3 regions of the Paenibacillus sp. cl6col genome follow, and region 3 is predicted to be linked to each of the others. Evidence: riboswitches for the same ligand, from Rfam matches in the RefSeq annotation. Region 3 holds a riboswitch; each other region holds the start of a gene.

Region 1 (8,157 bases), on a different contig from region 3:
TCACGATATTGTTTTATTTTAACAGCATCCCCTCCGGATAAACCGGTCGGAGAAAATACTCCGTTGCCCTCAGCGCTTTTCTTTACAGCATTCTCCATAGTCACTAAATTTCTTTCCATTTTTCTCCAAACATCTTCATAAGAAGTTTTAGTTTGCTCGATTTCCTGCTCGATTGCTAATTCATAAATTGGCTTTTTCCTTTGATTAGCTGCATCGATAATTTCCTTTATAGTCATGTACATAAACTTTTCACCCCTAATCTAATTAAAGAATAATGATATTAGCTGCACTGCTAGAATTTCTCAATTCCTTCTGAACATCACTAGATAATTGAGAATCCACATCAAATTGATATAAATATTTTCCTGACTTCTCCAAACTATTAAAATTGTTAATTTCCACATTATATTGTTTAAAGATCCTGCGTAATATAAATTCAAGGTCATCTCTCTCGGAAATCGCTATAATAACCGGCAATGGCCCTTGAAGATGTAAGCTAAACCCGTCAATTTCTATATGTTTAATTTCAATTAATCCGCCACCGACTGAAGTTCCCATTGTTCTAATATTTCGATTTCCATCCTCCAAATAAATATCTGCAGTATTCGGATGACCGGCAGGACTATCACCTGCTTCTTCTAAAAAGGTAATGTCAATTCCTTTAGATTCTGCTATTTCAATAGCACCAGGCACCCTACTATCGTCGGCAGCAAATCCTAATATACCGGCAATAATTGCAAAATCAGTTCCGTGTCCTTTATGGGTTTCAGCAAATGATTCATAATACCTTACCACAACTTTTTTGGGAAGACCTTGAAATAGTTTATTGGCAACTGTTCCAATAGCTAAGGCACCTGCAGTATGTGAACTGGAGGGGCCGATCATAACCGGTCCAATCACATCAAAACAACTTTTGTAATTAACAACCCTTTTTTCTTTAACAGGTACTAATTTCATATTCATATTAGTTTCCTCCCCATAGTTGCCATACTAGTCACCCGCCCACCATGTAAGGGTTTTCAAAAGTAACACTAAGAATCATCAAACCCTTTCTTAGTACGAATTGAATACTTGGATAAATTATCGTTGTAATCATACTCGTTGCAATCAATGCCATCAAAACAACGATGTTTTCTGATCCTTCTCACATAATTTGAAATAATTTATTATAGTAATTATTTTTTATTACTACACAGACAGAGTACCACATAGATATTCATGCAGTCAAACAAATGATAATAAATTATTATTATCGGAATTTTTTATTACAAATTTAATGTTTCTCCCTTTTAAAATTCTAAAAAACTTGTTATAAGTTATAATAGGGTTGTCTATTTTGAATGCTGGCTTCTTCATTAAACGAAACCTTGCCGATAAAAGACCCGAAGTTGGGTTGTCTATAGCTGAAAAAAGAAGAACGCATCTATGTACGAGAAGTAAAGCGCATCTTTTATTGAAAGAGATTTTGCTCAACCTTGGAATTGAATATGAATTCGCGAGCAATTTCATAGTGAATGAAATTCAGGAATAACTGATTAGGAGGAATACTTAAATGGATAATGAACTATTTCGACACTATCAAAACATAATGAATTATTTCGGGGAAATTTTGGGATCTAATTATGAATTTGTATTACATGTTTTAAATCCTAATGGGGGTTCTCAAATCGGTCACATAGTCAATGGAGACTTAAGTGGAAGATCTTTAAATGGCCCTTTAACTGACTATGCAAAAAAATTAATCAACGAAAAGGTATATTTAAAAAAGGATTATGTTGTAGATTATGTTGGAGAAGGACCCAGAGGTAAAAAATTCCGTTCATCAACTTTATTTATAAAAGATCGTGAAGGTCAATTACAAGGTCTTTTATGTATAAATTTTGATGCGGATGTCTATAGGAAAGTCGCAAAGGATATATTAAAATTGGCCAATCTAAGTTCAGCTATAGATCTTATCGAACAAGAAACTGACCAGGAACAACCTATTGAAAAACTTACCGATAATATTCGTAATATCATTTATTCAGTAATAGATAAAGATATATTAGAATCCGGTGCTCAGTTATCACCTGAACAAAAGAGACTTGCTATTTTCAAATTAAAGGAATATGGGGTATTTGAAGTTAAAGGTACAATAAATGAAGTTGCTGAAATAATGGGAATGTCGGAATCAAGTGTTTATCGTTATCATCAAATGATATCTCGCAACGACAAGTAGCCCCAATCGAATCAGAACAATAAATCGAGCAATACAACCTTGGATCAATCCGAGGCCGTAGAGCGAAACAAAAGACGACTATTATTCTATTTATGGGATAATAGTCGTCTTTTTCACTGTATACACAAGCCTGTACCACTGGCTTCTCACTTCGGTAGCTTTACTATTCTCTTCACGTTAAGAGCGAAGATTGCCAAAACTCTAGTATCAAGTTTCAAAACAATAAGCGTAAAATGATTATGGAGATAATACCGCCCAGTACGGTTCCCAATAAACTTCTTGTTTTTATCGCAATTAAAAAAGTCGGTATGGCTGCAAAAAATTCAATGTTGTTGGTAAGAGATGTAAGCTTTCCGTCATGGATAAATATCTCTTGACCTATCAGAGCAGCTATTACAGAAATGGGGACATAATTTAACCAACGCATTGCCCATTCTGGTAATTCAAACCGACTAAGCACCATAAGAGGAACGACCCTTGGAATGAACGTGACAAAAGCTGAGCCTAGAATAATCAAAAAAATGTCCCATCTTACTTCCATTTTTCTACCACCATTCCTATTGTTGAAGCAATAATTGTAGCCACAATAACGCCCATACTGCTGGACAAAAAGAAAGAACTTCCCACAGCAATGACCACTGCAATAATTGCGACAACGATATCAAGTTTGATTCTATTTCGCCCTACCATAGAGAGTACGAGAATTCCAATAAACATAGCTGGCAAGGCAAATGCTAGTCCGAATTTCTCAGGATTCGAAATCCATTGCGCCAAAAATGCTCCTGCTAGATTCGCTGCAAGCCAATTTACATAAGCGGTTATGTTGAGGCCATGCATCCATTTCTCACTGATTCGCTTTTTCTTGGCCGCCTCGGTAATCGCGACACCGAATGTCTCATCGGTGAGTAGAGAACCTACTAGCATGTTGCGAAGTGGAGTAAGATGCCGGAAATAAGGTGCTAGTGCTGCACTAAGTAAAATATGACGAAGATTTACAAAGAAAATCGTAATAATAATGGCAGTAATCGAACTACTTGCTGCTATCATACCCGCAGCAATAAACTGAGCTGAGCCAGCATAGAGAATCATAGACATCAGAGCGATCTCAGCGATGCTAAGTCCCGCAGTCTTTTGGATCACACCTGCAGCTAATCCGATACTTAAATAACCCAGCAGCGTGGGGACACAATCTTTTACTCCTTGGATAAAGCTATCTTCAGCTCTCGGAGACGAATTCATTTGGACGTTCGACAGACTCATTTCATTCCCTCTTTATTTTCAAGTATTAGAAGCTAACTTACTAACTACTACGAAAAAGTGAAAGAAAATACGGTTCAATTTATTTGAACCGTTTCCCGGTAACAACATGAAATAGGTTAGGAGCGTTTTTCCAAAGCGCTTCTGCTTTCTCTGGGCCCACTTCTTTCACTAATTCTGAGAACATAATGTCATGCCTGATGTATTCCATCGCGATTAACACAAGTGCCGGGTCTTCCGTTTTTACCGCCCATGCAGGTGTATTTTGCGCGAAATTTGCAATTAATACTTCTTCATTATCCCGTGCAACAATCGTTAAGCGGCCGTTCATACGTTCCTCAGCTACTTCTGGAGCCATGTAGTTGTGATGAGTCGTTGCCCCAAGCTGAATCTCAGGTGCTCCAAAAAGAATAGAAAAGACGTGGGTATCATCCTTTATCCGCTCATCTATAGCACCTTTTATCGAAGCGACTTGTGGTTCCCAAATCGACAACCATATTTCTTTTTTAGCTTTATCGATTATGTCAATCATTTCGGCCACAACGCGCTCATCACTGCTGATGCGTCGAATGACATCTACTTCTTGTTCACTTTCTAACGCAGATAAATTCTTTTCAAGATAATCCATAGAATTGTCAAAGTCATTACGCAATCGACGGATTAATTCTTTTGCTGGTAATGGCGCATAGGTTACAGGATCAGTAGGTACTGTATACACCGCACCTTTATCCATTAATTTTGCCAGTACTTCATATATCGTTGAACGAGGTACACCTGACCTTTTGCTTATTTCATATCCGGTTATAGGAGAATTTTTCAATAGCCCTATGTACGCTTTACATTCATATTGTGAAAAGCCCCATTTCTGAAGTTCTTTAAAAAGTTCTTCCATGGCAACTCCTTTAGTAGTTAGTGTGTTACTTACTATAAAATAAAATGAATTAGCTGTCAAAGCAATCCTGGTTCCGTTATCGAAAATGATCGTCAGACCACTGTTTTGTTCCTGATTCTTCAACTTTTGGGCGAGGTATAATTGCCCAGAAAAGGAGGATCAGTCCTTTTTAATTCCCTCCCTAAGACCTACTGCCCAAACCTTGTCGGACATGTGGAATATGTAAAAAAGCATAACAAGGAATAACAAGGGATCGGTGCAGTTACTAGGCTGATGTCCAGTATCAAACCATATGGAATTAACATACATCCTCTTATTCCATCCGGATTTCAACATGATATATTTCTAGTGAATAATAATATCGAACTATGTTCATATATTCACAAATAATCCGTATGACCCATTAAATAAACGTGAAACTGCTGTATATTTAACGGTGTAAACATGTATCGTTATGCAAGAGTATGCATGTTTGCAGGTATTACTAGGCAAAGCTAGGGAAATCTAGTGACGCAAAACTAAAGGGGCTAAGGAAGAAATTCTATGCCAGCCAGTTGCCGATTAATAGACCCCCATCTCTATTAGTCGTATGGTTGTTTTTGTATGATCCATGGCGAGATGCCCCACCCTAGCTGCCTATTAATAAAATCTATTGATAGGAAGTGAATAACGGATGAAGACTGGGAAAAAGCAGAGTGCACGGAGATTGTTCGCAATGACGGTAGTGACCATCATGATGTTCGTGTCTTCGTTGGCACCGGCTTATGCAGGGTCGGCTGTTTCCGCAGCACAGGAACCTGTGGTCAAAAACGCGACAAAGGAAATAAGGAATGTTATGTACTATGGCGATTGGTCGATTTGGGGAGGACAAGGGAACTTTTATCCTAAGGATATACCGGCCGATCAATTAACCCACCTGAACTATGCGTTTCTCGATTTTGATGCCCAAGGCAACCTTGTCTTTACGGATAAGGATGCGGCAGTAGAAGCGCCTGTCGGCCAGGATGGCGTTCAATGGCAAGCGGCCAATGCAGGCATCCTTATCGCCCTGCAGCAATTGCGCGCAGAAAACCCGAATCTGAAGATCGGCATCTCTCTTGGCGGATGGTCGAAATCAGGCGACTTCGCTGTCGTTGCAGCCGATGCTTCCAAACGGGCAAATCTGATCCAAAATGTCATGAAATTCATCAAGTACACGAACATGGACTTCGTGGATGTCGATTGGGAGTTCCCGGCTGAAGTTCGACAGCCTGATATGGTCGATAATAAGAACGATGAAGGTACGAAATACGCTATACCAGAGGATAAAAACAATTATATTTTACTCCTGCAAGATATCAAAAACGCATTGAATAAGCAAGGAGCCGAGCTTGGTAAAGCGTATGAACTGTCTGTTGCACTTCCAGCGCCGAAGAGTAAGATCGATATCGGCATTGATGTGCCGAGACTGTTCAACATTGTAGACTTTGCCAACATTATGACTTATGACATGCGCGGTGCATGGGATGAAATAAGCGGCCACCATACCGGCTTGTATACGAACCCGAACGACCCGCTCACGGGCAACAACCTGTCCATAGACGAGAGCGTGAAATATTTGATTCAGCAAGGAGCCGAGCCGAACAAGATTGTTGTCGGGGCAGCCTACTACACTCGCGGCTGGGATAAAGTATCGCAAGGATCCGATCCGAATCATCCGGGGCTATTCGGCGAAGCAGCACTATCAGCCAAGGATGCGGATCAGACTCCATCCCGCGGCGCGGTTGGCGAGGCAGCGCTCGCTGTTGGGGACGGCGGCCGCCGAACAGGGATTTGGTCTTATCGCAACCTCGACAAGCTGAAGGCCACTTACCCGAATCTCAAGGAATATTGGGATGATGCAGCCAAAGCTCCCTATCTGTATGATGGGACAACTGGCGTATTCTACACGTATGACAATGAAAGATCCATTCAAGAGAAAACGAAATATGTGCTTGAAAACGGTCTGGGCGGCGTCATTGCTTGGATGGCTTCCAATGATGCCCCTACTGCGGATCCTGCCAAGCGCGACAAATTAACAAAGGCAACGAAAGAAGGCCTCTTCGGGAGCCAGGCGTTGACAACACATGAAATCCAATATACCAAGCTGGACGTTACGGCGGATGTGAAACCGTATACTGAGGCTTGGGGCAACAGCAAAGGCTATGAAATCACCCTCTTCAATAACGAGTCTTTGACCGAATCGAATCAAGTGTTGAAAGCGGTGGAAAGAGGAGCTAAAACGGTTAAGCTGCCGAAGCTCTACATCCAAGCCGATGGACCGCTGACTTCAGGCGATTATTTGGCGGGAACCGTAACAAATGAGAACGGTTACACGGTCGTCGATTTGAAATCGGTCTATGATGCTAAAACGATTGAAACTGGCAGATCCTATACGTTCAAACTGAAGGGAGATGCCAAGATTACAAGCATGGAGCTGGTTCAGCGGGTGTCGGATAACAGCCCAGAGATGAACAGACAACTCATTTTGGGTGATGAAGCTCCAAGCAAGAATCAACCGCCTGTATTGCATGGCGTAACGGACGTGACGCTTACAGTCGGCGACAACTTTGATAAGCTGGCCGGCGTAACGGCTACGGACGCAGAAGACGGAGATCTGACATCACGTATTAACGTGACGGGAGAAGTCAATACGAATGCAGCCGGCAAGTATGAGCTGGTTTACTCCGTTTCCGATTCGCAAGGATTAACGGTCGAGAAAAAACGCACCATTACAGTTATCGAAGCTCCAAGCAAGAATCAACCGCCTGTATTGCATGGCATAGCAGACCTGACGCTGAAAGTCGGCGACAGCTTTGATAAGCTGGCTGGCGTAACGGCTACGGACGCAGAAGACGGAGATCTCACATCCCATATTGCCGTGACGGGAGAAGTCAATACAAATGCAGCCGGCAAGTATGAGCTGATTTACTCTGTTACGGACTCGCAAGGATTAACGGTCGAGAAAAAACGTACCATTACCGTTATCGAAACGACAGCACCGGGGTATGACTTTGGGGTTGGTCAAGGAATCGAGTGGCCGAAGCAAGTCAATTCCCCATTCATCGACATGGTTGCATGGGTTACCAAGCCGGGCTATTCCAACAATGGCGCTCCTAACCTTGCCAGAATTTCCGAGGATACCGGCGTGAAATTCTTCAATCTCGGCTTTGTTCAGCCCGTTGGGCGTCAAGTAGCGGACGGCAAAGTGCAATGGGGCTGGGGAGGACATTCCTTACTAAGCGAAAAGAATCCGAACGACACCCAATATCAAGGAATTAAGCAGTCCATCCGGGAAATTCGTGAGTTGGGCGGAGATGTCACGATCTCGCTAGGCGGTGCGAACGGAGCTGCATTCTGGGAAGTCACTCAAGACACCGATACGCTCTTTCATACGTATATGGAGCTGGTTCAAGGCTATGGACTGACCCGATTTGACCTTGACATTGAGGGCGCTGCTCAGGACAAAGACATGAATATCGCTAACGCAAAGGCAATTAAGAAGCTGCAGGATGCAACAGGAGTCGATATCGTATTAACACTCCCTGTACTACCAAGCGGTCTGACTTCTGTTCAACTGGATGTATTGGAAGCTTACTTGTCTGCTGGCGTGGATGTCCACGTCGTGAACATCATGACGATGAACTACGGCAATGGTACGCTCCAGCCTGGCGAAAACTATGGTTCCGCTTCTCTGAGAGCCGTTGATTCGACGAAGAATCAAGTGAAGCAATACTACAAGCAATTCGCTAACATCGATCTAACCGATCAA
Region 2 (8,157 bases), on a different contig from region 3:
CAACCAGGCTGTCGAGCGGGTATTCCTGATGCTCATAGGCAAGTAGAAGCGTATCCTTCATCTCATTCAAATAATCAGCAAAGGCCTTGCCGCCCTCTGGGAAGCTGCGAATCGGCAAGGTGTTGACGAACATGCCCATCATTCGATCTACATCAGTATGTGTTCGAGCAGCAATCGCACAGCCAACAATCATATCCTCCTTGTCCACATATTTGGACAAGAGCACATTATATACCGACAACAGCACCATATAGAGTGTAGTTCCTTGACGGAGAGCCAGCTGCTTCAATCCTTCCACCGTCTTGGCAGACAATGCTATACGCACCATATCGCCTTCAAATGACTGCACATTCGGACGAATATAATCGTATGGAAGATCCAGCAGTGGGATGTCCCCTTCAAGCACACTCAGCCAATACTGTTCATGTGCTTGTTCATCTTGTGCACGCTTGGACTGCCACTCCGCATAGTCCTTATATTGCAGCTTGATTGAGGCCAGCTCCTCGCCCTTATAGATTGCAGCCAGTTCTTCTGCAAACACACTGAGCGAGGTTCCGTCGAAGACGATATGGTGAATATCCAGCATCAGTATGTAGCTGTCTGCTGCCACTTTCGCAATCGCAGCACGTAGAAGCGATTGCTCCTCCAACTGGAATGGACGGACGAATTCATTCGCCAGTTCAGCAGCAGTACGGCCCTCGGCCTCTATAATCGGCACATCCATATCAACTGTCTCATGCACCTTCTGTACGATCTGTTCCTCTTCCCAATGGAATGAAGTACGGAATGCTTCATGACGCTCTACGATTTGGTGTAGAGCCTTCTTCAGGCGGCCGGTATCCAAATGGCCTTTCACTTCGTACACGAGTGGAATGTTGTAGGCCATGCCAACTCCGCCCCGTTGTTGCAGCGCGAACATACGTGTCTGTGCAGGTGCGAGACGATAATGCGCCTTCTTCTCGGCTGGCGTTATCGATTCGTATTGTTCTTGCGCTCCTCCGTCGATAATTGCAGCAAGCTTGCCGACATATGGATTCGAGAACAATTCCTTGAAGGACAATGAGATATGGAAGTCAGCTGCGATACGTGCTTGCAGCTGTGCCAGCTTCAACGAATGCCCGCCAATCTCGAAGAAGTGATCCGCTGTGCCAATTGGAGAGATGCCAAGCAGTTCCTCCCATATCGCCGCAAGCTTCTTCTCCGTATCCGTTACAGGAGCTTGATATTCGGTAGAGATGCGCTCCTGCTTCTCAGGCTGAGGCAGCTTGGCCCGATCAATCTTGCCGTTGATCGTAAGCGGCATGCGCTCCAAGAACATGAAGTATGCCGGCACCATGAACTCAGGCAAATGCGAAGACAAGTACTCTCGCATTGCACTCGCTGTCATGCCTTCTTCCGCTACAATGTAAGCACAGAGAGCCTTCTGGCCAGGCGACTCTTCAAAAGCTACAACCAGTGCTTCCGTTACTTGCTCGTGCGTATGAATCTGCGCTTCAATCTCACCGAGCTCCATGCGATAGCCGCGAATCTTCACTTGATGATCTTTGCGTCCGACGAATTCCAAGTTGCCATCTGGCAACATGCGCACAAGGTCACCTGTTTTATAGATTCGTTCGCCAGCTACGAATGGACTATCCGCGAACTTCTCACGCGTCATCTCATCCTTATTCAAGTAGCCACGTGCTACGCCTTCACCGCCGACCCACAGCTCTCCTACAGCGCCAATCGGCTGCAGCATGCCGTAATCATTGACAACATAAGCGGTTGAGTTCGTAATTGGCGTACCGATAGGAATTGTCCCGTCTCCCTCTTCCTTCATCAGATAAGAAGTAGAGAAGGTTGTATTTTCAGTAGGACCATAAATATTCGAAATCTCAATCGGTGCACAGTCCTTAGCCGCTCGATAGAAGTGCTTTGGCGACATCAGCTCTCCACCGACAAGCAATTGGCGAAGCGGCGCAAATATGCGCGGATTGCGATCAACCAATTGAATGAACAGCGCCGTCGTCAAGAACATAATCGTTACCTGATGGCGGATGAGCGCTTCCTCCAGCTGCTCAGCGTCCAGTATCGTCGTCTTATCGATGAGCACGAGCCCTAAGCCATTCAACAAGGAGCCCCAGATTTCAAAGGTTGAGGCATCGAAGACAAGTGATCCCGTCTGCAAAATACGGTCGCCTTCGCCAAACTTCACATAATTCGTGCGCTTTACTAGGCGAATGACATTACGATGAGTAACCATGACGCCCTTAGGTCTTCCTGTCGAACCGGATGTGTAAATGATATATATAAGATCTTCTGGCTGATTCACAGATACCAGATTATCGCTAGATTCATCAGCAAGGCTCGGGTCATCCATATGAACCTGCTCGATGGTATTCGGCAAATCTATATCTGACGATCTGCTAGTCAGTACCAGCTTCGTACGACTGTCTTCCAGGACATATTGAATGCGATCCTGAGGGTGATCGGGATCAAGTGGAACATAAGCTCCTCCCGCCTTGAGAATCGCTAAGATACCGACAACCATCTCTGCACTGCGCTCTGCCATAATACCAACAGACTGTTCCCGATCGATGCCAAGCTTCCGCAGCCTGCGCGCCAATTGATTCGCACGAGCATTCAACTCGCAATAGGTCAACTCGCGATCATCTTCGATGACAGCTACTCGATCCGGATGCAGCTTAGCCTGTTCCTCGAACAGCGCCTGAACCGTGAATGTATGAGGATATTCAGCTCGCGTCTGATTCATCCCCTCAATTAACTGGCGCTTGTCCTGCTCTGTCAGCATTTCCAGCTCGCCAATACGCTTCTGAGGATGCTTCACAGCTTCATCCAGCAGCTGCAAGAAGTACTCCCCCAGCTTCTCTACCGTCGATAACTGGAACTGATTTTCCTTGTAATACATTGTGAACATTGGTAATGCGCCCGTTCCAGCAGCATGCTGAATGCAGCCGTGCAGGTCACATACCTGCTCTCCCTCTGGAAGCACGGGCTGAACATCTTCTCCGTACCAGCAATACGTTGCCACATCACTGTCAGAAGCTATTTCAGAGCAAGTCAGGTTACGTCCTTCTGCGCAAGCCGACAAGCTGTTATGAATGCTCATAATTCCTTGCAAGGTTACGTCATCCTGACTGACTACTGTATGGTTGCCATTGCCGTGTCCCGCTTGAACGGCATGAAGAGTTACTTGCTGCGAGTTGTAGAACCGGGACAACAGCGTTGCCCACGCACTGAACATGACGGATTCCAACTTGACCGAATGCTCGGCCGAATGCTTCTTTAGAAGACGCATTGTCTCCTCAGGCAGTTCGATAGAATGTACGTCATAGCCTGCCAATCGTTCTACTGTCAATTCCATGAAAGCCAATTCTCGTCCTCTCCTTTATACGATCCAACCCATTTCGTAAACCTATGAGTCAACTGCTCCCATGTGATGTACTCTATTTGCTTGGCAAATTCCATATGCTGTGCGCACACAGTCATACTATAGCCTGTTACAGGAACGACATATTGCTTTACATAATTATGATCAACATTCCATAATTGATTATGCTGTATAGGTACAGCTGTCTCCTGCACAATCTCGAATGTGCTAGGAGGCAGGCTGAGACCCGTTCCTAATGCCTTCAGAACACTTTCCTTAGCCGTCCATATGTAAAAAAACAATTCCTGACGCGCACGACTGTCGTTCGTATTTGCAAGCAATTCCAACTCACGCGGCGAGCATATCAGCCTAGCCACGTCCATGTTCCATTCTCCTGCTTGCTCTATATCAATCCCGATTGGCGCTTCATCCAATGCCACTGCTATGAACGCACCGGCGTGAGAGATGTTGAAAAATACTGGATCACCCTCCACATATGGCTTGCCGAAGGGATGAGTGTGAATAACAAGTTCGTTATTCGAACATTTCAAGGTTCGACATAGCAGCATGCGTGCCAATATGTCAGCCGCAACCGTGCAATAAAGATCTTCACGGTTCCGAAGTCTATCTAACCTTTTGTATTTTTCAGGTGTAACGAACGGGATAAATCGATCCATCAATGAATCTATGTCTTCGTAGGAAGTACACTCGTCCCATTTTAGCAACACAATTTCCATCATTTACCCCAGCTTCTGTGCGCAAAAAAAAGGCCATTCTGCATAGCCTTGTCACCGAATAACCGTTGTGTAGTTACCGCAACATTAATGGCAACCCGGCCGCCGTAATCCGTGAAGATGTTAGGCCCGCGGCTTTGCGTCCTCATCTTTCGAAGAGTTTGCCTTTCAATCCTGATGTTGTTCTTCTTGATGTATCCATTGCGTGTTGCAGATCGATTATCAGGCAAGAATGTCATAGCAATGTTACGCACTAGTTCTTGTGACATGTATCGCGTGAATAGGTCTAAAGTACATATTACATATCAGCATGTTGGACGGTCGCATTCCCTATCCAACTCAAGACCCATATTTTATATCGGTTGCTCGAATGAAAAGATTAATACTTTTTCATAACACTTTTCAATTTTTCGACACGAAAAATCATTTTTTGTCATTTTATAGTCATTTTCAAAGGTGGTTTCACCCTATTTCCGACAAAAACACCCCTATCCTCTCCATCCTTGCTCCCATAGATTCGTACAATTCCCTCCAACTGCTCGAACATTTGTCGATTTCCCTATAGAGCCACTACTGCTTAGCCCCCCTCTCCCCTACCAATTACCTAATAGACAGCACTGAAGTCATTTCTTACTCATTACACAACTCTCTTGTACTCTTGGTGATACATAAAAAGCCTCGGAAATCATTCCGAGGCTCTTATTGAATGCCATCTATCTATCTTCTCTATCCCACATCATGAGGATTAATATCCGTCACCAACTGTCATTTCGTTGGATGCAGTGGACAGCGCATTCACCGTTGCACTTCGTCCATCTGCTATGGACATCACGAATACTTTATAGGTAACGCCTGTGCGAATCGGATTTCCATATGCATCATTATCGGACAGCGAGAATATGGTTGAACCATCGCCTGATACACTAACCAATTTATAATTACTTCCTGCCACACGATTTGCCTGATCCAGGTTGAATGAACCCGCTGAACCGGAAGGAACAGCCATCACTGCGTAATAGGCAATTCCGTTATCACTGCCTGGCTTCGTGAAGTAAGCCTTGAAATCATTCACGCCTTCTCTCGCTGCAAACACGTTCGTAGGTGCCTGAACAGATTGATCTACCAAGGAAAATTCACCAGAAGGCGAAGACAAGGCATTCGAGGAGCCGCTTCTATTGTCAGCTACCGTAAGCACAAATACCCGGTAAGCAACACCTTTTTGAATGTCGTTGCCTTGAACATCCCGCAAGCCGCTTGTTAGCGATTGTCTTACATAGCCACTCTGATTCCCAACCCGAATGTAGCTGGATGATCTCACCTGTCCCGCACTATATGCGTCGAATGCATAGGACTGATCTGCGCGGACGACCATAATACGGTATTCATTTACGTACGAATTACTGGATGGTGCATTAAAGCCTACTTCAATGTCGCTGGCATTACCGTTTTTGCCAATAATCTTCGCTTCTACATTCGTCACAACATCAACCGAGGCATTGCCTTTAAGCGTCACCTCTGGAGATGGAGCAGACAACGCATTGTTCGCTTGACTATTGGAGCTTACAGACAGAACAAATACCCGGTAGCTGTTGCCGTTGCGAATCGGTGCTCCATCTACATCTCTTGCATCCGCATCGAATACATGCGACAAGCTGCTGCCACTCCGATACACGACAGCTGAGTTCCAATTATTAACTCGATTGGCCTCTGTTAGATTAAAACGGCTTGCGTTGGAAGACTTCACGACCATTACGCGATAATGGTTCACATTCGATTCATCTGCAGCACGGTTGAATGTTACACTCAGGTTTCGTCCATCATTGTAGTTTCCACCCAAACTGCTTGCCGATACGTTCGTTGCAGGGTACACCGTCGAATTGTTAGACAACGTAATCGTATCTGAAGAGCTGGACAGGGAATTCACATAACTACCGCGTCCAACAGAAAGCACATATACTTGGTAGCTGGTTCCGTTACGGATCAGGTCCCCATCTACGTCTCTCGCAGTAGAGCTCAGCTTGAGGCTAACGTCTCTGCCATTCGGGTTCATCGACGTATAATTGTAGTTGGATACGTTGTTCGCTTCGGATACATCAAAGCGGTACGATCTGCTCGTCTTCACAACCATAATTCGATACTGGCTAATATTCGATTCATCCGAGGCCCGGTTGAAGGTAACCATCATATCGCGGCCGTCATTATAATCTCCGACATCGCTTACTCTTACATTGGAAGCACTGTACACCGTTGAGTTATTCGAAATATTGATGGAATCAGATGCGCCCGACAATGCATTGTAATCAGAGTTGCTATTCGAAACTGACATGACGAACAGGCGGTATGTTTCCCCTCTGCGGATTAGTGAGCCATTCACATCACGCATATTAGATGGCAATGTTGAAGTAATGCTATAGCCATTCTTCGAGACATCATAATAATTGCTAGATGAAACCCGGTTTGCTTCAGTCAAATCAAAGCGATAAGCATCCGAATATTTCACTGCAAAAATCCGGTAGTAGCTTACGCGCGATTCATCGGAGGAGCGATTAAAGCTGATCTGAATATCGCGTCCATCTCCATAATTGCCCACTTGGCTGACCTTCGTAATCACTGGAACACCAGCTGATTGTCCAAGCGTGAACGAGGATGAGCCGGAGGACAGCTTGTTGGCATACGAGCTCGTATTGCTTACAGATACTACAAATACGGTATAAGACACATTATTGCGGATATATTCACCTGATGTATCTCTTGCCGTCGAACTCAAGGTTGTCGTCAACGTCGAGTTGCTGGACTTCGATACGGTCGTATAATTTTGGCTGGAGACGCGGTCTGCTTCATAAGCATCGAAACGAGATGCATCCTTCGTTTTAACGACCATAATCCGATAATTTAGAATTTGGCTATCGTTAGAAGGACGGGAGAAGCTGACCTGCATATCGCGGCCATCGTTATAATTCGCCACATTGCGCACTTGCACATTCGTTGCCGCCGCAACCGCATTGTCGCCTAACGTAAAGGTTGAAGATGGGTTCGAGAGCACCTGTTGGTTGCTCGTTCTGCCCACTGACAATACATAAGCTTCATACTTCACATTCGTGCGGATGTAGTCTCCATCTACGTCACGTGCTCGGGAATCCAATCTGACTACAGGATCGTCACTGCTCTTGTTCACTACGGTATAATTGTTGGAAGATACCGAACGAGCCTTGTTCAAATTAAAGGAGTTCGACGCTTTAACAATCATGACGCGATATTGATCAAGGTTATTTTCATACTGTTCCTTGGAGAAGCTGACACGAATATCGCTTGCATCTCCGGATTGGCCTGAGATCTGTGTTGTCACATAATTGACGCCTCTAAGATTGCCGGAGTAGTCGGGCTCATCTGGGTATGTTGGACGATCCGGGTACGTTGGGCGATCCGGATATGTCGGCGAACTTCCAGAAGTCACGCGAACGATTCTCGTTTTGTCGTCATAGTTGATTGTGGCGCCCAATGCTTCACTTACGAAGCGTACCGGAACCATCGTTTTTGCATTCATTATTCTAGATGGAACATCCATATAGACAGTTCTTCCATTGACCGTTGCCGCTTTGGAGCCTATTGTTAAAATTACAGAGGATCCTCCCTTGTAAGCTGTCACCTTCTTCGTCTTCGTTGCCCCATCGAAGCTTACACTGGCACCGAGCGCCTGGAAAATATCCGCCATCGGCAGCAGCACACGGCCTTGCGTGTACACAGCATCTGTTCTAACTTGTTTACCGTTCACATAGACGGTGTAAGCAGGCGCTGCTTGCGCTGGTGCAGGCGTTACCATCGTAAAGCCGAGTGCCACCGCTACAAAACCTGATACTAGTTTTTTCACTCTTTCACCCTCCTAAGTTGCATTCATATTCCAAGTATAAAATTACCACCTTCAACTTAGATGCATCAAATGAGGAAAATGTTTCATACTCCTTTATAAAATTTATTAGATTGTGACAAATTTGTGTCATATCGTCATTTGCCGATTCCACATCAATGAAAAAAGCCGTTGGAACAACGGCTAAT
Region 3 (8,157 bases):
GTTAAATGCGGTCGCACCCCCGAAGGAGTGGCCCATGACACCAATCTTGTCCATGTCGATGGCGCCCGTAAGTGGGCTTGGCATGTGACCAGCATTCAAGCCATCCAACTGGCGAATGACGAAATTCACATCTTCCGTCCATACCGTTCCGATGGATTTGCCTACCGTATAGAAATTATCCATGTTGAAAGTAGTTCGATAGTCTGTATTTATGCCATCTGGAAACGCTGTAGCTACTGTGCTGTACGGATGGTCGATGGAAGCGACAATATAACCGTGGCTGGCCAGCTGCTCGGCTTGAGACACATGAAGCAGTCGGGTTGTCCCCATTCCATGATTGATGATTATTAATGGATAGGGAACGGAAGTAGGCTGTACTGCTGCTTCTTCATAGGCATTGCTGCGGATGTACTTCCAATAATCGAATATCGGTTCAGGGAGCCTGATAAATGATGATAATCCCTTTTTATAGGCAGTGAGCATCTTTGGATCCTCAGGAAAGACAGGTACGGTCTTCTGCACATTATCTACTTGTGCGGGGTACCAGAATTGCACAAGGATTTTACGTTTATCTCCACCATTCTCTGTATAGATCTCCTCTCGACCTTCATCCGTTAGCGACATCGTAAATGTGCCTACTTGATAGGGTCCCTCCAGTTTCGGCAGCTGAAAAACAGGCAAGTATGACGACAACAAGACGTTCAATGTGATTACGACGCAGGATAGGCCAAATAAAGTATAGCGCACAGATTTCCACAGATTGAACGTGCTAGATGACCGTATACTTTTCCAACATAGACTCCCCGTTACTACGATAGTTAGGCTGTACACGCCGAACATCTGCCATCGATAACCCTCTTGCCACAAGTGCAGCGTGAGAATGGACATGCTGATTGTACTGGCTACGATGCCGGTTAGCCGGGGCAGTTTGCGTGTAAATAGAGTACTTATCAATAATGCAAAGCAAGAGAAAGCTAGCAATATTTCATAGAGCCGCATAACGTTCCTATTCCTCCCGTTCTTCAGAGCGTACTTGCCTCTGTCTATTGAGCGTAAAGGGTGAAGATTAAGGAGAGGTCGATCGTTCGTTTAAAATTCGTTTAAAGAGTGAACCACGTATGTTTCAGTTTTTGTTCAGAATCATGGATTATTGTGTAAGTAGACTCTCGCCTAACGACGACTGACCCTGATCAGCCTACGGTACCTGGTGAGACGACAGATCCCGATACAGGAAATACGACGGAACCGGGTGGAAGCATGGCATGGGCAATCCAGACGGTGACAAGGATGATGAAGGAAATCCTGATGATGCAGATCTAGGAGGCAAGACGGATTCGAAGAAGCCGAATGCTAAGCGGGGGGTAAGCTGCCGCAAACTGGTGAAGAAGCGCCTGTATCGCCAATCGTCGGTATGATTCTCATTACTGCCGCAGCACTCATGTGGATAGCTCGGAAACGATTATTTGTAAGGCGTTGATATATGAACCGCCAAGGAGAGTTCCTTGGCGGTTAGCCTACTATTCTGTCCACATACAGAAGATTACAATCGTTCAGGAGTGTACAAGCAGTTCTGTTGCATGTTACCATAGACATATAACTGTTACATTTGGATAATGGCAAACCCTCGCGAAAGCAGGGGACGCAAAGCCACGGGTCTAATGCATTTACACAATGCGATGACAGCCGGGTTGCCCTAATTGCGACAATACGAGCGTCTATTTAAGTGCGCCGCCATTAGGGTGGCGCTTTTTTGTATATACAAGAAGCGCCCCTGGTGTTCATCTCATTCGAGCGGATAACGTCAAAGAATGGGAGATGGTAAGGATGCGGACACGTTGTACGGAAACGACTGACAACAACGCAAACTGGCAAGTAGAAGAAAAACAATCATTGGTAGGCAGCAAGCGAAGAATTGCAATAGGGCTTAGTGCTGCATTGCTGTTCGGCATGTTCATGCCACAGCCAACTCTCTATGCAGCGGATGAAACTAGCGGAAGCGGGACTGCTGCATCAGAATTGTTGAATGTGCCACAGGCGGCAGGAGTCAAGGTTCAGGGCATTTCGCTCGGTATGAGTGAGAAGCAGCTCTTCGAGCGACTGGGACAACCAGCACGCAAAGACGTAAGCGAGTACGGGTTCGAGTGGTACATCTATAACAAGGATTATAAGCAGTATGTGCAGGTCGGTGTGCTCAACAAGAAAGTTGTAGCTCTATACTCGAATGCTAAGGCTGATTATGGCAGCATTGGATTTGGTTCGACGAAGCAGGAAGTTACAGCAGCCTACGGGTCTTCCATCAGCCGAATTAAGAAAGGCAATACCATCTATAACTACAAGGATAACGGCGGAACATACAGTATGCACAAGGTAGGCGACGTTTATGCGACGGTGTTCTATGATGTGAGTCAGCGCGGCACGGTAACAGCTGTCCAATTCATTGCTGAAGCTGTGGAGTTGTCGTTCAAGGGTTACTTCGGTACGCCTAGCGAGCAATTGCGGACAAGCTTCGAGCAGCAAATATTCGATCTAGCGAACGCAGTTCGCGTACGCAATGGCAAGAAGCCGCTGCAATGGAACGATAAGATCGCAGGAACAGCACGCAAGCATAGCGGTGATATGGGAGAAAGAAGCTTCTTCGATCATAATAATCCGGATGGTAAGTCGCCGTTCGATCGAATAAAGGCAGACGGAATCATATATAAGTCCGCAGGAGAGAATATTGCCGCTGGCCAGACGAGTGCCATCTTCGTTCATGAGAACTGGATGAACTCGGAAGGGCATCGTGCCAACATATTAGGAGATTATTCGCGAATGGGTGTAGGCGTATTTTTCGGAGGTAAATCGAAAGTCTACTACACGGAAAACTTCTATACGCCACGAAGCTAGCAGGCCGTGTTAAAAAGACGCCTTCAATCCCACAGAAACAGTGGTGTTGGAGGCGTCTTTGATTGATGCGGCGTTATGGGGTCTTCTCCATGACAGCCTTCACAATAAGCCGGTGTGTGGCTGTGTCGATTGGATCACAGGTGATGAGTGTCAGCTCCCGATCCGTTGGATTCTGATCGAGAACGGACAGATCTTCTGGGGTCACGACGGATTTCGATTGCACGGTATACGTGTAGGTCTGATCCGACGTTTCTAATTGAACTTTATCGCCTTGTTTTAACTCATTGAGTCTATTGAAGTGTCTGCCGAATGTCAGACTACGATGGCTCGCCAATACAAAGTTGCCGATCTCGCCCGGCATTCGGCCGGGGACAACGATTCCACTTCCAACCTTGAGAGAGGCAGGTGTGGCTTCTTCTACCATAGGTTCCCGCAGATCGATTTTGTCGATCGATATTGCCCCATATACAAGGAGACCGTCAATGGATTTAGGCTCCTGTTTTTTTGGTGTGGTTGAATCGGTTTGTATCTTGGAGGTTACTTGAATGCTGTCTTGCGGCAAGTTGTCCCACTCCGTAAGGAGCCGAAGCTCTCTTTGTTGTTCGTTGTATTGATTCCACTTCGGATATAGGATAAGGGCTAACCCGGCAAGGAGAAACAATAGAGCCGTGAAACCAAGCAATCTGGACATGATTTGATTCTTTTTCGTAATAAGAGGCACCCCCTTAACGCACTATGTCTGTGCCTCTATTGTACCGTATGTAGCAATATGTTTTCCATAACCCACCATGCTGGTAGGTGCAGTTCGTAGGGGATCGGATAGCAGCAGTGAAGCTCAATTGCAGCAACCGGATGCTGGAAGGAGGCGTTAGCAATCTAAGATGATGAGGATCCTTCCTTAGGGGAAGCCTGCTGAAGGATTGCTTTATGCATCCAAATTGCAGCTTGTGAACCTTCCGCCATCGCAATCGTAACCTGTTCCGAATGCACACATACATCTCCTGCCGCCCATACATTCGGGACATTGGTCATTTTCGTACGTGGATCCACCATAATGTGTTTATTTTCATGCCGCTCTATCCCAATCTGCTCTGCGAGGGAGGACTTCACCTCATTGCCTCCGAAGGCAACAAATCCACGCTCTCCATCGATGATCCTTCCATCGGAAAGTCTCACGCCACGGAAGACACCTTCTTCCTTACATACTACTTCTTCAATCTGTGCATCAATTACTTCAATTTTCTGTGCGTCCAATTGTTGCATTTGATCAGCAGACAAGGGTTTCTGCTCGTGATTCACATAGACGATGTCACGGGTCCAATACAATAGCGTTAGTGCCATATCAGCTCCGGTAGAGCCAGAACCGAGCACAATGGTTCGCCGACCGCTCACTTCATAACCATCGCAATCAGGGCATACATACACCGTAAGGCCTAGGCAGGGCATGAGATTGGGCAAGGATGGAAGCCGATCCATGATTCCAGTGGCGAGCAGGAGTGTACTTGCTGTGAAGAGGCCGTTCTCTGTTGTCGTCACGGTGAAGCCATGCTCGCCATTAGGTGCGAGACTCGTCACGGTATCTTCAAGCAGATGTATGCCTAACGATGTGGCCTGCCGTTTACCCAAAAGACGAAGCTGAGTACCGGACACTCCCTCAGGCCATCCGAGCACATTATGGTAGGAACGGCATATCGTAGATCTGCCATAACCACTATCGATCACCAGCACGCGGTGTCGGTATCTCCCCAGCTGAATGGCAGCTTGCAGCCCGGCAATGCCGCCACCAATAATAATGCTCTCATAGCACATAAGCAGACACTCCTACCGTTTCTGAATGATTATTGCATGAAATAATGTCTGGCATGCCAAGAAAGAGATCTTATCTTACTTCCCCTGCTGCTTCGTTAAATTCTCCTGAGCAAGGCGAATCATCTCCCGCACCATCGAGCCGCCGATTCGTCCGCCAACGCGACCTGCATCTTCCGTTGACAACTGTCCATTGTACCCTTCTTGCAACGGCACACCCAGTTCCTTAGCTACCTCATATTTGACATCATTCGGCCGGTTCGGATCTACTGCAAATCCTTCGCGGCGCATGACCTCGGCTTTAAAAGCATTGACACTGTTCTCGGCACCTGTAACAAGCAACTTTCGACGACTTCTTCGGGACATAACCTTGTTCCTCCTGTGTCTTCAAAATTAATACTCTTCATACATTCCCCCTCCCAATCGAAATTATGTAAGAAGTGAAGAGGAGTAGGAATATACTATGGAGAATTAATCCAGTGAGTAAGTGTCTGTTTGGGTAAGCACACCATTCGAGAGGAGCTTGCAAATGGATTCGGAATATCAAGATGTACAAGTGAAGGAAGCAGAGTTAACGGTGGAGCAGCAGAGGACGAATACATCCGATGTGATCTGGTATTCGCCGCTTGAAGCGCCGTTCGCAATTGCTGGATTACACTGGCTGTCTACGGAGGGGAAATATCGACGGCTCCCCGTATCGCCAGAACACAAAATTCCAGAGGGAGTCGACTGGCTGGCGGATCATACAGCAGGTGGTCAGATCCGCTTCGTGACGGACTCTTCGAAGCTGTTTCTGCGGGTGAAGTTATCTGGCCCACACGACATGTATCATATGTCGGCGACGGGGCAGTGCGGCTTCGATTGCTATGTGGAAGCGGATGGACATCTCCACTACCGAAGTACGACGGCAGGATGGAATCCTAGAGATTCTGAGTATGAGTCTGTCCTATTTTTCCGAGATGAAGCACAGAAAAGGCTTGTCGTTCTGAACTTCCCGCTGTATCAAGGGGTAGAGGAGATTATGGTCGGGTTGAAAAGGGATGCCATCGTGGAGTCCCCGCCTGCCTATGAGGATCCAGGCAAGGTTATTGTTTACGGAACCTCCATCACCCAAGGGGCATGCGCCATGCGTCCTGGAATGTGTTACACGAACATTCTTAGTCGAAGAATCAATCGTGAATTCATTAACTTAGGCTTCTCTGGCCATGGAAAAGGAGAGGCCGAGCTAGCTCATATTATTGCATCTATATCCGATCCAGCTTGTCTTATTCTGGACTACGAAGCGAACAGCGTCTCTCCAGAACGATATGCGGAGACACTGCCGCAATTCGTAAGGATTTATCGTGAAGCGCATCCAGAAGTTCCGATTCTTATATTATCGAGACTTGCATTCTCCTTTACACGCTTCGATGAGGAGGACTCCAGACTGCATCAAGTGCGCAAGCACATGCAGATGACGTTAGTGGAATCCTTGCGGCAAGCAGGGGATCGTCTTATCTACTTCTGTGATGGTGAACAGCTTCTTCCACAGCATGCTCTTGAATGCTTCGTGGACGGCACTCATCCTACCGATCTAGGGTTTGTGCAGATGGCAGATGGACTGGAGCCAGTACTGCGAGAAATACTGGAAAGCAATTCTTAATATAGCCTTACACAATAAGCAGGGAACTAGTTGCATACGGAATGATTCAGAGGTGGCCCAACCAAGGGCCGCCTTTTTTATCGTATTAGCGTTGATGGAAGAAGCAGAACCGGACAATGGCGATGAAAAAAGGTATGTATGTAGGAACGATTATGAGAGGCTTCTATTATTTGAGATTCATATAGTAATAGGAAAAGGAGGTATGGAAACATGAGAACTGTAATCTCTCACTTCTACAATGAGGAATATTTGCTGCCATGGTGGTTGAAGCATCATGCTTCACTTTTTGATCATGGAATTCTCATCAATCGAGGGTCGACGGATCGCTCTGTTGAAATTTGCCGACAATTGGTTCCCCATTGGGAGGTTCGAGATTCCAAAGTCCCTACATTTGACGCAGAACAGGTTGATATAGAGGTCATGGAAATCGAGGAAGAGTGCATGGGCTGGAAAATGGCGTTGAATACAACGGAATTTTTATGCTTCCCTGATAAGAATAAGTTCTTTTCTTCGCTGGATGAGATGGGCAGCAGTATGTATTCTATTCGTACGATTATGCTAGTTGATGACCCTAACTACGGCTATGATGAGCCGGATCCAGCCAAGCCTTTAGTAGAGCAGCGCCACCATGGTTTTATTTTGCCTGATACCGGCCGATTCATTCATAAGTACTCTCGGGGTAATTATGCTCCAGGAAGACACTTCTCTTCCCATCCGTTTATCGATTACCCCTTCAATGATAATCCGTATCCGGCCATTGTTATCAAGTTTTTCTATAGCCCATGGACAGAGGAAACACGGCTTCGAAAGTTACAGATTGGGCCAACCCTTTCAGAAGGCAGTATTTATCGAAGCATGGGGCTACAGCATCTCGTTACCCGCGAAGAATTAGAGCGGAGATATAACAGTTATGTGAACCAAGCGACCGATTTAAGTCGTCATCCTGTTTATCAGCGTCTATGGAGGTGAGCTGTATGAAGGCGGTCATACTTGCAGGCGGATACGGAACGAGAATTGGTGAGGAGACGCAGGTCAAGCCGAAGCCGATGATCGAGATTGGCCCCCAGCCGATACTGTGGCACATTATGAAGCTGTACAGCCATTATGGAATTCGTGAGTTTATCATTTGTCTGGGGTACAAGGGGCACGCCATCAAAGAATATTTCATCCATTACTATATGCGGCATACGGATTTCACGTTAGATATGGGTAGTAACACTGTTGACTATCATGGGGACAATACTGTTCCGTGGAAGGTTACACTAATCGATACTGGTGAGGGGACAGAAACGGGAGGACGGATTAAGCGAGTTCAAGCGTATGTTGGCGACTCTACCTTTTGCCTCACCTATGGAGATGGCGTTAGTAATGTAAATATTGCTGAATTGATTGCGTATCATCAATCCCATGGCAAATATGCGACAGTAACGGCAGTTCAACCTCCAGGGAGATTCGGTTCGCTTGCCTTGGCGCAGCAGCAGGTCATTGATTTTACAGAGAAGCCTGCAGGGGATGGCGGCTGGATAAATGGAGGCTTCTTTGTATTGGAGCCTGACGTGTTCCCATATATTCTAGATGATGCTGCCGTATGGGAGACGGATGTCTTAACCGAACTAGCACGCCAGCGGCAGCTTATGGCTTATGAGCATCATGGCTTCTGGCACCCGATGGACACAATGCGGGATAAGAAGAAATTGGTGGACTTGTGGGAACGGGGACAAGCGCCGTGGAAGGTGTGGCAGGCATGATCAATGAAGCTTTTTGGCAGGGAAAGAAGGTTCTTGTTACGGGACATACGGGCTTCAAGGGATCCTGGTTGACGA

What was found. Region 3 has a riboswitch for cyclic di-GMP ahead of BLS15_RS12460 (CAP domain-containing protein). Riboswitches for the same ligand answer to the same signal wherever they lie in the genome.
Region 1: another riboswitch for cyclic di-GMP. It lies ahead of BLS15_RS29890 (glycosyl hydrolase family 18 protein); the one in region 3 lies ahead of BLS15_RS12460 (CAP domain-containing protein).
Region 2: another riboswitch for cyclic di-GMP. It lies ahead of BLS15_RS03400 (4'-phosphopantetheinyl transferase family protein); the one in region 3 lies ahead of BLS15_RS12460 (CAP domain-containing protein).

Annotation. Positions count from the first base shown of each region.
Region 1 is NZ_FNAZ01000017.1:11,357-19,513, reverse strand. Features, by position in the region: gene sdaAA (L-serine ammonia-lyase, iron-sulfur-dependent, subunit alpha) at 1-242, opposite strand, end outside; gene sdaAB (L-serine ammonia-lyase, iron-sulfur-dependent subunit beta) at 265-963, opposite strand; gene BLS15_RS27050 (helix-turn-helix transcriptional regulator) at 1,553-2,218, shown strand; gene BLS15_RS27045 (AzlD domain-containing protein) at 2,433-2,759, opposite strand; gene BLS15_RS27040 (AzlC family ABC transporter permease) at 2,750-3,478, opposite strand; gene BLS15_RS27035 (TrmB family transcriptional regulator) at 3,558-4,367, opposite strand; cyclic di-GMP riboswitch class I at 4,845-4,929, shown strand; gene BLS15_RS29890 (glycosyl hydrolase family 18 protein) at 5,041-8,157, shown strand, end outside.
Region 2 is NZ_FNAZ01000001.1:789,136-797,292, forward strand. Features, by position in the region: gene BLS15_RS03395 (non-ribosomal peptide synthetase) at 1-3,364, opposite strand, end outside; gene BLS15_RS03400 (4'-phosphopantetheinyl transferase family protein) at 3,355-4,110, opposite strand; cyclic di-GMP riboswitch class I at 4,194-4,280, opposite strand; gene BLS15_RS03405 (copper amine oxidase N-terminal domain-containing protein) at 4,850-7,972, opposite strand.
Region 3 is NZ_FNAZ01000004.1:118,926-127,082, forward strand. Features, by position in the region: gene BLS15_RS12450 (alpha/beta hydrolase family protein) at 1-999, opposite strand, end outside; gene BLS15_RS28975 (hypothetical protein) at 1,263-1,415, shown strand; gene BLS15_RS29960 (hypothetical protein) at 1,403-1,477, shown strand; cyclic di-GMP riboswitch class I at 1,606-1,696, shown strand; gene BLS15_RS12460 (CAP domain-containing protein) at 1,825-2,886, shown strand; gene BLS15_RS12465 (class D sortase) at 2,960-3,577, opposite strand; gene BLS15_RS12470 (NAD(P)/FAD-dependent oxidoreductase) at 3,763-4,695, opposite strand; gene BLS15_RS12475 (alpha/beta-type small acid-soluble spore protein) at 4,771-5,058, opposite strand; gene BLS15_RS12480 (SGNH/GDSL hydrolase family protein) at 5,222-6,334, shown strand; gene BLS15_RS12485 (glycosyltransferase family 2 protein) at 6,545-7,303, shown strand; gene rfbF (glucose-1-phosphate cytidylyltransferase) at 7,309-8,082, shown strand; gene rfbG (CDP-glucose 4,6-dehydratase) at 8,079-8,157, shown strand, end outside.